DNA from 3 places in the Virgibacillus sp. 6R genome. Region 1 is predicted to be linked to each of the others. Evidence: riboswitches for the same ligand, from Rfam matches in the RefSeq annotation. Region 1 holds a riboswitch; each other region holds the start of a gene.

Region 1 (4,289 bases):
AACGAAGTGAATGAAGCGACAGAAAAAAGTACATATCAAGCAGAAAAAGCTAAAGAAAAAGCACTGGAAGGTCAAGAACAATTAGATGAACTGTTTAACACCATGAAGTATATGGAAAAAACGGCGAAGCAAATAACTCAATCCTTGGATAATTTTGATCAATCATCAAACGAAATTGCAACAATTATAGCTATGGTACAAAAAATTGCCGATCAAACAAATTTATTAGCTTTGAATTCTTCTATTGAAGCGGCAAGGGCGGGCGTACATGGAAGTGGGTTTGCCGTAGTTTCCAAGGAAATTGGCAAGTTAGCAGAGCAAACAAAGCAATCCATCACACAAATAACCTCACTCATATCAACCTCAAGCCAAGTTAGTCAATGGACGAAAACATCTATGGGAGAAATAGAAGAGGCAGTTGGATTAAGTATGTCGTTTTCGGAAGCTACGCAACAATCTTTTCAGCATTTAGTAAAGACCATTCAATTGAATGAGCAAGAAGCAAAGATTGTGCTAAAAGAAATGAACGAATTCAAACAAGTCGTTCATGAAATGGAACGAGCTGCTTCTAGTGTTGTAGTAGCTGCTGAGCAATTAAATGAAGCGACAAATAAGGCATAAACGCATTCGAGAGTGGGCAAGAGATGATAGAAATTGTTTTTTAGATGACAGTTGATTGAATGAAGAGAAAGGCAGCGAACTTAGACAATCGCGACTGCAAGTAGTTTACAATCTTAATTTATCAATATGTACTCGGATTTAAATCAAGAGGAGCTGATTATCGATGATGTGGGTCCACCGCTAGTAAAAGAGAGAAACTTGTATTTTTTACACTATAGGAAAGCTTGTTCTTTACGATCATTGATTGTGAAGGAAATAAGATTATGTTTTGTTAAGAACTGGAAGTTTTTTAATTGAAATCAAAGGTATACTTTCCATATTTTAAGTACGATGCTGAAATGATAGGGGCTTTCTGTATCATTTTCATGACAGTAAATGATGCATCTGTCTTGAAAAATGCGAGTAATACGATTTGGCTGATGTAAGCCGATATAGAAATGTTGAGCGCAGGAGGGTGTTAAGTGCTTAGCATAATGTATTACACGTGCATTGTTATTTTTTAAAAAAAAGGTAGTAGCATTTTTAATCAAAAGCGAGATTTCTTAATACAGAAACATTCATGCAATAGAGCAATTTGAATTTATAAAAATGAGTTATCGGTTTTGATGGTATTACTATGGTCGTTTCAAGGCAAAGGCGTTTATAAAGAGCAGAAAGCTGTTCAAAAAACAAATTATTTATTATAATAGATGAAATCAAATACATAGAAACCACAAGGGGAGCCTTTTAGGCTGAGATAGAACGATTGAGTTCGGACCCTTTGAACCTGTTTAGTTAGCACTTGCGTAGGGATGTGGGCAACAAAGATTAGGTTAACTCATCAAAGTCTCATTCGCTTTTAAATGCATGAAGAATTCTGTATTTATAGAGAATGACTGTAGGGTGATCCTTTCTGCACAAATAATGAATCCACGTTTATATTAGCTATGCTTCCCTTGAGGTTTCCGTGAAAGGGGAGCAATTTTAATGATAAATGTAAGATTATTGGTGATGATTGAGGCAGCTTTCTTCGCCGCATTTGCAATGATTCTAGATTTTTTACCTTCGATTAAATTATCACCCGCTATTTCCATTTCCTTTGCAATGGTTCCGATTTTTATTCTGACATTTCGCCGGGGAGTCATAGCAGGGGTGTTATCTGGTTTCTTATGGGGCCTATTGCAAGTAATGCTAGGAGATGCATATTATTTAACACCTCTACAATTTTTAATTGAATATTTTATTGCCTTTGCATTTGTTGGCTTTGCTGGTTTATTGTATCCTGTCATTCAAAAAAATGTTCAAAATGGAAATAAAAAAGTTGCATTGGCCTGGGTGGTGGCAGCAACATTAGTAGGCAGTATTGCGAGGTATTTCTGGCATTTTCTTGCAGGAGTCATCTTTTGGGGAAAATATGCACCTAAAGGTATGTCGCCAGTCGTATATTCATTCATTGCAAATGGGGCGACTATGCTAGGCGCGTTTGTGTTCTGTTCTGTCGTTCTTGTAGTCCTTTTAGCAAGTGCGCCAAGATTAATTCAGACAGATGAGTTTACGGCAAAAAGGAAAGCTTCTTAATTGTCTTAGGTAAATCTAACAATAGCTGTAGAGCCGATTGCTGCTCATGCATAGAAGGAGAAGTGAATGGGCAATACTTTTTACGCAGGATTTTTTGCATTGGCATGTATCTTTTTCCATTAGAGTTATTCTTATACTTGGTTTCGTGCAGTTGAAAATCAATATTAACCACTATTCATTTCTAAAATACCGTCACCTAGTATAGTAATAAATATATACAAAAAACTGTTGCAAACGATTCATATAAGTCGCTTTGCAACAGCTTTTTATTAGCTTAAAACGGATTCGTCGCCCACTGTAGCGATTGTTTAATAAAGATTCGCGGATGTAATTTCAATTGAGCAACCATATATTCAGCTAGATCCTCTGGCTGCATGTATTTATCTTCGTTCTTTTCCGCTAACTGGTCACCAAAGGCAAGCTCAGTAGCAACAAGGCTTGGATTTAAGGTGAAAACTCGAATGTTATTTCTTCGTACTTCTTGCATTAATGCTTCGGACATACCTTGGATAGCAAACTTGGAAGCACTGTAAGAAGTTGATCCTGCTGTGCCTTTTAATCCGTTACTGGAAGAAATCATAATAATGTCGCCTTGATTTTTCTTGATCATTTGTGGCAAAACAGCGCGAGTAACATGATACGTGCCGAATACATTGACCTCAAATGTATGTTTCCACGCTTCTGGTTCCATTTCAAGAAAATTTCCATGAGCCCCAATACCGGCATTATTAATCAAAATATCTGCAGATCCAAGGGAACTTTCTAGGTCGTTTATTGCTTGATTAATTTCTTCTGAATTTGCAATATCAGCGACTGCATAACTAGCCTTTACCCCATACGCTGTGGCTTCTTTTACAGCAGCTTCGAGTTTGCTTTTTGTCCGCGCGATTAATCCGACATGTACGCCTTCTTTAGCTAAGGCAAGCGCAGTAGCCCGACCAATTCCCCTGCCAGCACCTGTAATATAGGCAACTTTTCCTTTAATCTCCTGTCCCATGATATATCATCCTCCCTATTACCTCTTATTGTAAGTATAAATAAGAGAAAACGTAGATTCAAAAAATTGCTTTGAGATGGAGGGAATAGGGAAGGAAAATGTTGAAAACAATCACACTAAATGGATAGAATCTTTAACAAAACCATCTCCATTCGAACAAGAGACTTCTCGATAAAGCAAGTGTCGTTGCATATAGACTTCTTCGATTTGGATCAGGTTTTCATCATAAATCATACGTGTACAGCGTGGATTAAGTTAGCCAAACATAATTCAAGCTACCTTTACCGTAAATTCAGCTATTTGTTTATGAACGTAAGTACCCTGGCTTCAAGGCTGAGCGGTAGAATGACTTGATCATGAAGGACCGAAAGTCGCACACCAACATATAGTGTATCGCAGCCTGAAAGTCGAGCGTCGTATTCGGGAGGTCGTGCACCAAGACGTAAAAGTCGTGCATCGAATTGAGGAAATCACGCAGCGCATCGAAAAAGTTGAGCGCCGCATCCGGGAGGTCGCACACCAAAGTGAAAAAGCTGAGCACCACAGCCGAGAAGTTACGCATCGAAGTGAGGAAGTGGCGCACCAGAAATATGAAAAGATTTGATCCATCTAAAAATGTTTTACGTAACAAGTGAAAAACTTATTTTCTGAATTGGGTAAGGCAGTGGATAGTGAAGTGGTAGCTTTACTTTTTTGTTAAGTTGAAAATAATGGTTTTTTACATAATAATTTCCATTAAATTATAGCAGTTAAATACGCTGATAGCTGTTTTTATATGCTCTTCATGTACAATTGAATCTTATTTATGTCATAATAGACTTGTTTAATATGGAAACAAATGAGGGATGAACGTTATTAAAAGCTCTACTAATCGCTCCTTATCCTGGGTTGGCTGAGATGGCTAAGAAAGTAAAAACACCTGATTACATAGATGTTCATATTGAAGTGGCTAACTTGGAAGAAGGTGTGAAATTAGCACAAACTGCTGAAGAAGATGGTTATGAATTAATTATCAGCCGTGGCGGGACAGCAACAATGATACAGGAAAAAGTCTCATTGCCTGTTGTACCAATTGATATTACAGGTTACGACATGTTGCGGGTGTTTACATTAA
Region 2 (4,289 bases), 370 kb from region 1:
ATATTAAGCCCATTATGGCCATCTGCTTTTTTTGTTTTTCCTCTATACCAATCAAAGATACACGAGATTGCAAGAAATAAACAGCTGCTGCAACAAATGGTAAAATCATGTCCACTTGCCCCAAATCGAACCATAAAAAGGAGTGCGAAGCTATCTCCTGTGAGCTTCGAATCGCATGATAAAACGCAATGACAACCGGGAATTGCAATAACATCGGAAGACAGCCCATGGAACTTAATGGATTGAATTGATGTTTTTTGTACAGCTGCATCATTTCTTGCTGCATTTCCGCTTTGGAGGCAGCATCTTGTTTGTTCTTATATTTCTGCTTCAGGGCATCCATGTCTGGCTTCATTTGATTCATCTTTGCTTTCATTTTTGCCCCATTTTTGATTTGCTTAAATGCTAGCGGCATTAACAGCAAACGAATGAGCACCGTTATAAGAACAATGGATAAGCCATAATCATCACCAAACAGTCCAGCAACATACTTAATCATTGGGGGAAAAGGATTTTGAAAACCCATCATTCCTCCATCTGCCTGACATCCAGTAAGCAGAACAAGTAAAGTTAAACTAACAACACCGTATTTCTTAAGAAAAGTGAATATAAAATGATCGTGCATATTTTTCCTCCTCGTTGTAATAAATCCATAAATTGTAACGAGAAGGGAGAGTGGTCTGTATCATCATCTGGGGAAGTTATTTGACTTGCCTTTTTAACGACCCATTGAAAGATTTCATCGCACATCCCGAATAGTTCTTGTATCGGTAATAAGCGATAACGTTCATTATGATACTCTCTTATTTGCAAGTGGTGCGTATCCATCATATGACCAAATTGAATAGCCGTAAACGAATATGCAGACGCCATCGTCAATAAGATGCTTAAATAAAAGTAAACTGGTGAAGCATCATTAATGAGCTCATTTATTAAATCCATCATTTTATATTCACCTCCTTTAACGACCTATTTATCCCATTATAACACAAGAAAGCGAATAGATTGGTTGGGAGAATATGACTTTTTGCCCTTTGAATGAATTTTTCAAGTATGGCTGCATCATTTAGATTTTAAAATCCAACCAGCACTATCGAAATTTGTCTAACTAACATGCTCTGACACGGAATTTCCATTATTTCTCTTTAAACTTTTAGCTACGACAATAAGCAAAGCTACGAGTCCCGTAATATCAGTCCATACTACTGGATATATCAACAATAGTAGCGGTAACAGCTACCTTATAAAGGAAAAATTGGGGAATTACTGTTACGAGAACTGGAACACCCCCAAGTAAAAGGGCTCACTTTTTGGTATAACGGATGAATGACCCCACTGTTTCTTCCTGTTTGATGGGTTACCATCCTACTTCTTTCTCTAATACGGCAATGGATGATTTGGGGTGCTTTTTTTCATCTGCCATGCAGTTGCTAAACCTACAATACCTCCACCGATGATTATGTAATCATACATACAATAATTCCCCCTTGCTTAGCTTCAGCTGCTCTCCATTCTATATATCATTCATATTATCCTAATTAACTAATTATTTATAATTAAACAAGTTTTTAAACTTAAAATATTTCCTTGATACAATATTTTAAAAACAGGCAATAGGATACTGTTTTTATACGGAATGGAATTGTGAACTGCGGTGATTTAGTTATGAACTTCGAGCAACCTATTTGTGCACTTCGGGCGAATTGGTTGTGAACTTTGGCGTTCTATACTATAATCGCTATGACGTATGATTAAAATTGCATAGCTAATTGCACTAGGGGAGCTATTTTAGATGGCTGAGAGGAATCATTCTGACCCTTATTACCCGATCTAGATAATACTAGCGTGGGGAAGTGCAGTCGTGACCAACTTACACTCAAGAAATTCTGTTAAATGATAATTGGCGAAGACTGCATTCCCAGCGAATGCAGTTTTTTTGTATGTATAAGAAAGTATAAACTTAGGTGCTTATGGATAATGAAATAACCGAATAGTCACGTCCAGCTCCACCGCCCAGCAACTAGGCGACTTCACGAAATCGCCTTACGATAAGTCATCATCGGTTCGTTACCTCACCGTGATTCCTTTATCTCAGTTGATTCGTTCCATTCGCTATGTTGCTAAACGGGCGCCCCGCGCCTTTGTTTATGTAAAAAATTGGGCGAAACACTGTTCTTGGTATGATTAGTCCAGGCGGCCATGTTCAGGAACAGTTGGTTAGCCTTGTAGTGCTATCAAAGGGCTACACCTTAATAAAAATTTTAGGGAGGAAGAACGAATGAAAGATCAAACCATTATTTGCAGCCAAAGTAAAATTGCAGGATGCGATTTTGCACTTTACCCGATGACAGATCAATTTGTACATGTCATTATGAAAGCATTAGAAGAAGTAGATACATCAAAGGTGTGGGTAAAAACAACAGACGTCGGAACATGTGTCAGAGGGAAAATCGTTCATGTATTCGATGTTACCAAGGCTTTGTTTCTCCATGCCGCTCAGACTGGGAATCATGTGGTATTTAGCGGGACGTATTCCATAGGCTGTCCTGGAGATTCCGCTGGTGACGTTTTCTTAGCAGAAGATGATATTAGATTAAACGAAGCACAAAGCAGCAAGATTCAACAAAATATAGCTGGGAAATTTTCTCTCTATCCATTAGGCGGCGGCGACTATATGGATATGATTTACAGTCAAATTGAAGCAATGAAGCAGGAAGGTATCCACGTATCATCAATTCACTATGCCACTCGTTTAGATGGAGAAGGAAAAGATGTATTTAATGGTTTGGAACAAGTATTCACCAATATGGAAAAGAGCGATTCTCCCCACACAGTTATGACTGTAACGATCTCAGCTAATAGTCCATCTAAAAAGGATGTGGACAACAATGAATAATTGGCGATTAAAAGAAATCATTGTCATGTCCGTGTTATCGGTCGTATTTGGAATTGTTTATTTAGCTTTTCTCCCTATAGGAAAGCTACTTGCATCCTTTATGGGACCTATAGGTTACGATTTTATTTTTGGTATCTGGTTTATCGTATCCATTATTGCAGCTTATATTTTACGGAAGCCTGGTGCAGCGTTTTTGTCCGAAACCATTGCAGCTACCGTTGAAATGCTATTAGGAAATGCGATGGGACCGATTATTATTGTGACAGGGATCATTCAAGGTCTTGGCGCTGAGACAGCTTTTGCTGCTACAAGGTATAAACGCTATTCCTTGTGGGTGTTGATGCTTGCCGGAGTAGGCGCAGCGATTTTAAGTTTTATTTGGGGCTATTTTCGTAGTGGCTATGCGGCTTTAAGCACACCTTATGTAATAAGCATGCTCGTAGCTAGAATGCTAAGCGGGGCGATTATTTCTGGTATGCTTGGAAAAGCAATTAGTGACTCCCTCGCAAAAACGGGCGTACTGTCCAGCTTTGCTCTGGGTAAACAAATGCATAAAGAGAGGTCTGTATCATGATACAAGTGAATGAGCTTTCCCTTTGGTTTGAAGGACATGAACAAGCCGTTATCAGCAAACTATCCTTTCATCTGAATGCTGGTGAAACAATGCTATTACTTGGACCGAGCGGAAGTGGAAAAAGCACGTTAACCTGTTGCTTAAATGGGATCTACCCTCGAGAACTCGATGGAAAAACGGAAGGAAAAGTCCGTATTTTCGATAAAAATGTACAAGCTACAAAACCTGGAGAAATCAGCAAGCATGTCGGTGTCGTATTTCAAGATCCTGAGAGTCAATTTTGTATGTTAACTGTAGAGGATGAAATCGCTTTTGGACTGGAAAATATAAATACGCCAAGGGAAAAAATCGCAGCCAAAATCGATGAAGCATTACAACTCGTTCATTTAACGGAACATAGAGAAGCTACCATCCATTCTCTTTCAGGAGGACAAAAACAGAAGCTAGCCCTATCCTGTGTTTTAGCACTCGAACCAGATTTCGTTATTTTAGATGAGCCTACCGCTAACTTAGACCCGTTAGCCAAGCAAGAATTTATCCAAACGATGAAAACCATCCAACAGGAAAAGAAAATTGGACTTATTGTTATTGAACATCAACTAGAAGGCTGGGTCACTTTTATACAACGAGCTTGTATATTATCAAGACAGGGACAATGTATTTTTGATGGTTCTTTAACAGAAGCAATTACGAAGCATGCTCCGCTTTTGCAATCACAAGGGATCGCTCTTCCACCAATTACGGAGCTCGTATTAAACGCTGCAGCAAACAAGCAAGCAACTTTTACGTCTATCCCACTAACGTATGACGATTTTTCAG
Region 3 (4,289 bases), 860 kb from region 1:
CCTGTTAGAGTTAGGTTTTATGAGTAATCCAGAAGAATTAGCAACCATACAGTCTGAGGAATATGATCAAATAGTGGGTGCTGCAATTGTAGATGGATTGAAAAACTATTTTGAAGCAAGCTAGAATGCTTCCATCTAGGGACGTTTCGAAGGAGAGGAAATTATGAAACGGAAACATATCATCACCTTTATTGTTTTATTGCTTATGTTTATATTTACATCAGCATGTACGAATAACGATAAAGAAGAATCAACTCAGTCCAATGATGAAAAAAACGGTGAAACAAATCAGAGCTTACAGCTTCCTGAAGCGGATTTACAAAAATTAGATAGTGGCAAAGATGTAAAAGCTTTACAAATTGCTTTAAAGAATATTGGCTACGATATAAAAGATAATGGTGAATTTGATGATGCTACTGTATGGGCTGTTACAGACTTACAGATGCAGAAAGATTTACCTTTAACTGGTATCTATGAACAAGAAACTGCAAAAGTGGTTCGGCAACTACTTGAAGATAAATCTAGTGGTTTTGAAGCGGGTAAAGAATTGCCTGTTAAAGCAGAGCCTGTTACCACGGATAGTGGGACAAAAGTTACTGCAAATCCCCACGAACAATTAGTATTAGTAAATAAGGAAAATGCCCTACCACCAGACTATACGCCTGTGGACTTAGTGACACCCAATGTTCGTTTTCCTTTTACTGAAGATTTACCGAAAAAACAAATGCGTAAAATTGCTGCTCCAGCGCTTGAAGAGTTATTTGCAGCTGCAGATAAGGAAGGCTTGGAGTTGTTTGCCCAGTCTGGATATCGTTCCTATGATCGGCAAACATCGATATTTGCTTCTAATGTACAATCTTTAGGTGAAGCAGAAGCAAACCAAGTAAGTGCTCGTCCAGGTGAAAGTGAACATCAAACGGGTTTAACGATGGATGTGACTAGTCCTAATGTTGATTTCCAATTAAACGAGGATTTTGGAAATACAGATGAAGGTAAATGGTTGGCAGAGAATGCGGCTGAATATGGATTTATCATTCGCTTTCCAAAGGGAAAAGAAGAAATTACACAATATCAATATGAACCATGGCATATTCGTTATGTTGGTAAGAAAGCCGCTCAAGAAATCATGAAGAATGATCTAACATTAGAGGAATATTTATCTCAAGAATAAATGTATATCCGAAAGCAGAAAAACTCCCTTCTGAAATAGAAATATAGCAGGGAGTCTTTCTTTATAATAATTAGATAGAATATTAGTAATGGAGTGTCATGCACATTTAAACTAATGCTGTGGAAGGGATTGGCCACATTGCTTGATTTTCTGCCATATCCCAGAACATATACTCAAAGTAACTTGTCTTGACAACGATATCTTCTAATAGAGCCAGCTCATGCTCTGGTTTATCTTTAGCAATAGCATTTATTAAATCAATGCAGTCGTTAGCAAGTGCTGTGAATTCATCTGAGGAATACATTTGTACCCAACTCCCATAAAATTCATGTTCCAATGCGTTTGGCCATGTTGCTAGTATTTTCCCTATATAGTTATAGCTCCAGGCACATGCGAGAACAGCAGCGATTGTATTTTCTACGCCACCTCGTTGAGAGACATTTAGCATATAACTTGTATATGCAGTCGTTGTCGCAGCTGCTTCTGTTTCTTCTAACTCTTGTGCGGTAATACTGAATTTACTTGCATAGTTACGATGCAAATCCATTTCCATATGCAATGTGCCGTGTAATAGATTGGCAAAGGTTGTCATAGTTGTTAAATCATTTGCCTTTGCACTACCTAGTGCAAACAGACGGGAATATTCGATTAAATAAACATAGTCTTGCTTCATCCAATGTTTAAACTTTTCTTTGTCCAGCCAACCTTCCCCTAGTCCCTTCACAAACGGGTGCTCCAAATATGACTTCCAAATGGGCTCCACCTTTTTCCATAAACGGTCTGTAAATAATGGTTGCACGTTTAATTCTCCTCTTCCATGTTATTATTTTAATGCTAGAGAAGTTATGGAAACAACTCACCTTTGCAGTTTTGAGGAAGATCACTTAGCTCTGTAACGAAGTGAAGCAAAAGTCATAAAAAATCCCATTCAACGATTGTAAAGAATGGGAGTGCATGCTTGACTAGCTTGTTAATCTGTTGCAAGTCATCACTTCCCTACGCTAGTGTAAACTAGATCAGGTTCAAAGGGTCAAGTTTCCTTTCTCAGCAATAAAATTGCTCCCCTAGTGAAACATATAGTATGAAACTATTTACAGGCTATTTAATCATATTTGATTAAATAGAGCAAATAAAATGAGAAAACAAGTGTTATCTTTATAGATTGATAACTTGAAATAGCCAAACTATGTTTGTGTATTTAAACAATTAAAAAAAGGAGATGGGGATAGGATGTACCCCGTCGATTTTTATATTATCAGTTGCATTTTCATGTTGTTAGGGTGGTTCATTTTGGAACAAGAAATTACTCATCGTAATTTCAGGATTTAATGAATCAATTTTTAAAGGCAATAAAAATCAGTTAGCTAAAGTCGGATTATTTCAATAGGGTATGGGTGTCTTATTGATTCTTTTCCCTGTTGTGGAATATTTTTTAAACGACTGGGATTATGGATAGTTGTTGCCCGCTTATTCCCGTACCGATTGAAATATTTATAAGAATTCAATTCTTAAGTATAATTAAATGGATACTTTGCATGCTTTTGGTCTGTTAAATGGTACTCAGTTTGGGTAGGATGAGGGTAGAGTATGTAAAGGAGAGGAATATTCATGCTTTTAGAAGTAATTACAACGAATTTAACAGATGTGATTGAGGCAGAGCAGTATGGTGCAGATCGGATTGAACTTAGTCCTGCAATGGCGGAAATTGGCTTAACACCAAGCTTCGGTTTACTAAAAAATGCGGTAGAAGCTGTAAACATTCCTATGAATGTAATGGTTCGTCCACATAGTCAATCGTTCGTATATAATAAACATGATTTAGACACAATGAAAGCGGATATAGAGTTAATTAAGAAAGTTGGAGCAAATGGGATTGTTATTGGTGCATTGACGGTTAAACAGACCATTGATGAGGAAGTTTTAAAACAGTTGTTGGATGTGGCTGATGGTTTGGAAGTAACCTTCCATCGGGCGTTTGATTTTGCCCGTGATCAAGTAGAAGCATTACAATGCTTAGCAAAATATGAGCAAATTACAACGATTTTAACAGCCGGTGGTAATTATAAAGCTCCTGACGCAATTCCACAACTGCAGCAAATAATTGATTTAGCCAATGATACGCATTTATCCGTTATGGTTGGTCACGGTTTAAGGCCAGAGACATTTGCCGATGTCTATCATCAAGTAAAGCCACAAGCCTTTCACTTTGGTTCAGGTGTACGAATAAATAATTCGTTTGCTCATTCGCTTGATCGTAGTAAAATACAACAAGTCAAAAGAACAATGAAAGGAAATTAGTTTTTTCAATAAAAATACCTGGGTTTTATCATTCATAAAACCCAGGCTCAAACTATTATTTCTTTGTTTTCGGGTTAAAAGCATCTTTAAATCCTTCGCCGATAAAGTTAATTGATAAAATGGTTAACGTTATTAACAAACCAGGTGGTAACCATACCCACCACAGGTTTTCGAACGTACCAGGGTCACGGGCTGCTTGTAGCATATTCCCCCAGCTTGGCGTGCCAACTGGTACACCGAAGCCAAGATAACTCAATCCAGTTTCGGCCACAATCATCGCTGCTAATAAAAGTGTTGCCTGAACGATAATGGTTGATATGACGTTAGGGAGTATATGTTTAATCATTACTTTAGAAGGCTTGGTACCGATTGATACCGCACTTAATACATATTCATTTTCCTTTTCCGACATAACCTTACTTCGAATTACTCTTGCGGCTCCGGTCCAGCTGAGTAAGCTAATAACAAGAATTAATGCTAACACACCACTGTCAACAAAAATCGCTTGTAATACAATAACAAAAATCAGGAACGGGAAATTCATCATAAAATCAGTAAATCGCATGAGAATACTATCAATTTTATTCCCGTAATAACCTGAAATTGTTCCTATTAACGTAGCAATGAATATAATGATGGCCGTACAAGAAAAGCCAATTAATAACGATGTCCGTCCACCATATAATAGCATGGTAACGATATCCCTACCTGCACTATCTGCACCAAGCCAATGTTCAGCAGAAGGCGGTGCTTCAACAAGCTTTGGGTTTATGCGACTCGGATCAATATCAGATAAAAGTGGTGACGCCATGGATAATGC

What was found. Region 1 has a riboswitch for thiamine pyrophosphate ahead of thiT (energy-coupled thiamine transporter ThiT). Riboswitches for the same ligand answer to the same signal wherever they lie in the genome.
Region 2: another riboswitch for thiamine pyrophosphate. It lies ahead of BKP57_RS13270 (YkoF family thiamine/hydroxymethylpyrimidine-binding protein); the one in region 1 lies ahead of thiT (energy-coupled thiamine transporter ThiT).
Region 3: another riboswitch for thiamine pyrophosphate. It lies ahead of tenA (thiaminase II); the one in region 1 lies ahead of thiT (energy-coupled thiamine transporter ThiT).

What each region holds. Positions count from the first base shown of each region.
Region 1 covers NZ_CP017762.1:3,284,935-3,289,223, forward strand. The annotation lists gene BKP57_RS14995 (globin-coupled sensor protein) at 1-621, shown strand, start outside; TPP riboswitch at 1,327-1,430, shown strand; gene thiT (energy-coupled thiamine transporter ThiT) at 1,588-2,178, shown strand; gene BKP57_RS15005 (3-ketoacyl-ACP reductase) at 2,453-3,175, opposite strand; gene BKP57_RS22215 (hypothetical protein) at 3,564-3,779, shown strand; gene BKP57_RS15010 (PrpR N-terminal domain-containing protein) at 4,073-4,289, shown strand, end outside.
Region 2 covers NZ_CP017762.1:2,914,160-2,918,448, reverse strand. The annotation lists gene yidC (membrane protein insertase YidC) at 1-625, opposite strand, end outside; gene BKP57_RS22150 (hypothetical protein) at 571-945, opposite strand; partial or broken gene BKP57_RS23455 (FAD-dependent oxidoreductase) at 1,323-1,473, opposite strand; TPP riboswitch at 1,767-1,869, shown strand; gene BKP57_RS13270 (YkoF family thiamine/hydroxymethylpyrimidine-binding protein) at 2,279-2,896, shown strand; gene BKP57_RS13265 (ECF transporter S component) at 2,889-3,470, shown strand; gene BKP57_RS13260 (ABC transporter ATP-binding protein) at 3,467-4,289, shown strand, end outside.
Region 3 covers NZ_CP017762.1:2,425,689-2,429,977, forward strand. The annotation lists gene BKP57_RS10905 (N-acetylmuramoyl-L-alanine amidase family protein) at 1-124, shown strand, start outside; gene BKP57_RS10910 (D-alanyl-D-alanine carboxypeptidase family protein) at 164-1,171, shown strand; gene tenA (thiaminase II) at 1,278-1,970, opposite strand; TPP riboswitch at 2,148-2,247, opposite strand; gene BKP57_RS10920 (copper homeostasis protein CutC) at 2,780-3,469, shown strand; gene opp4C (oligopeptide ABC transporter permease) at 3,525-4,289, opposite strand, start outside.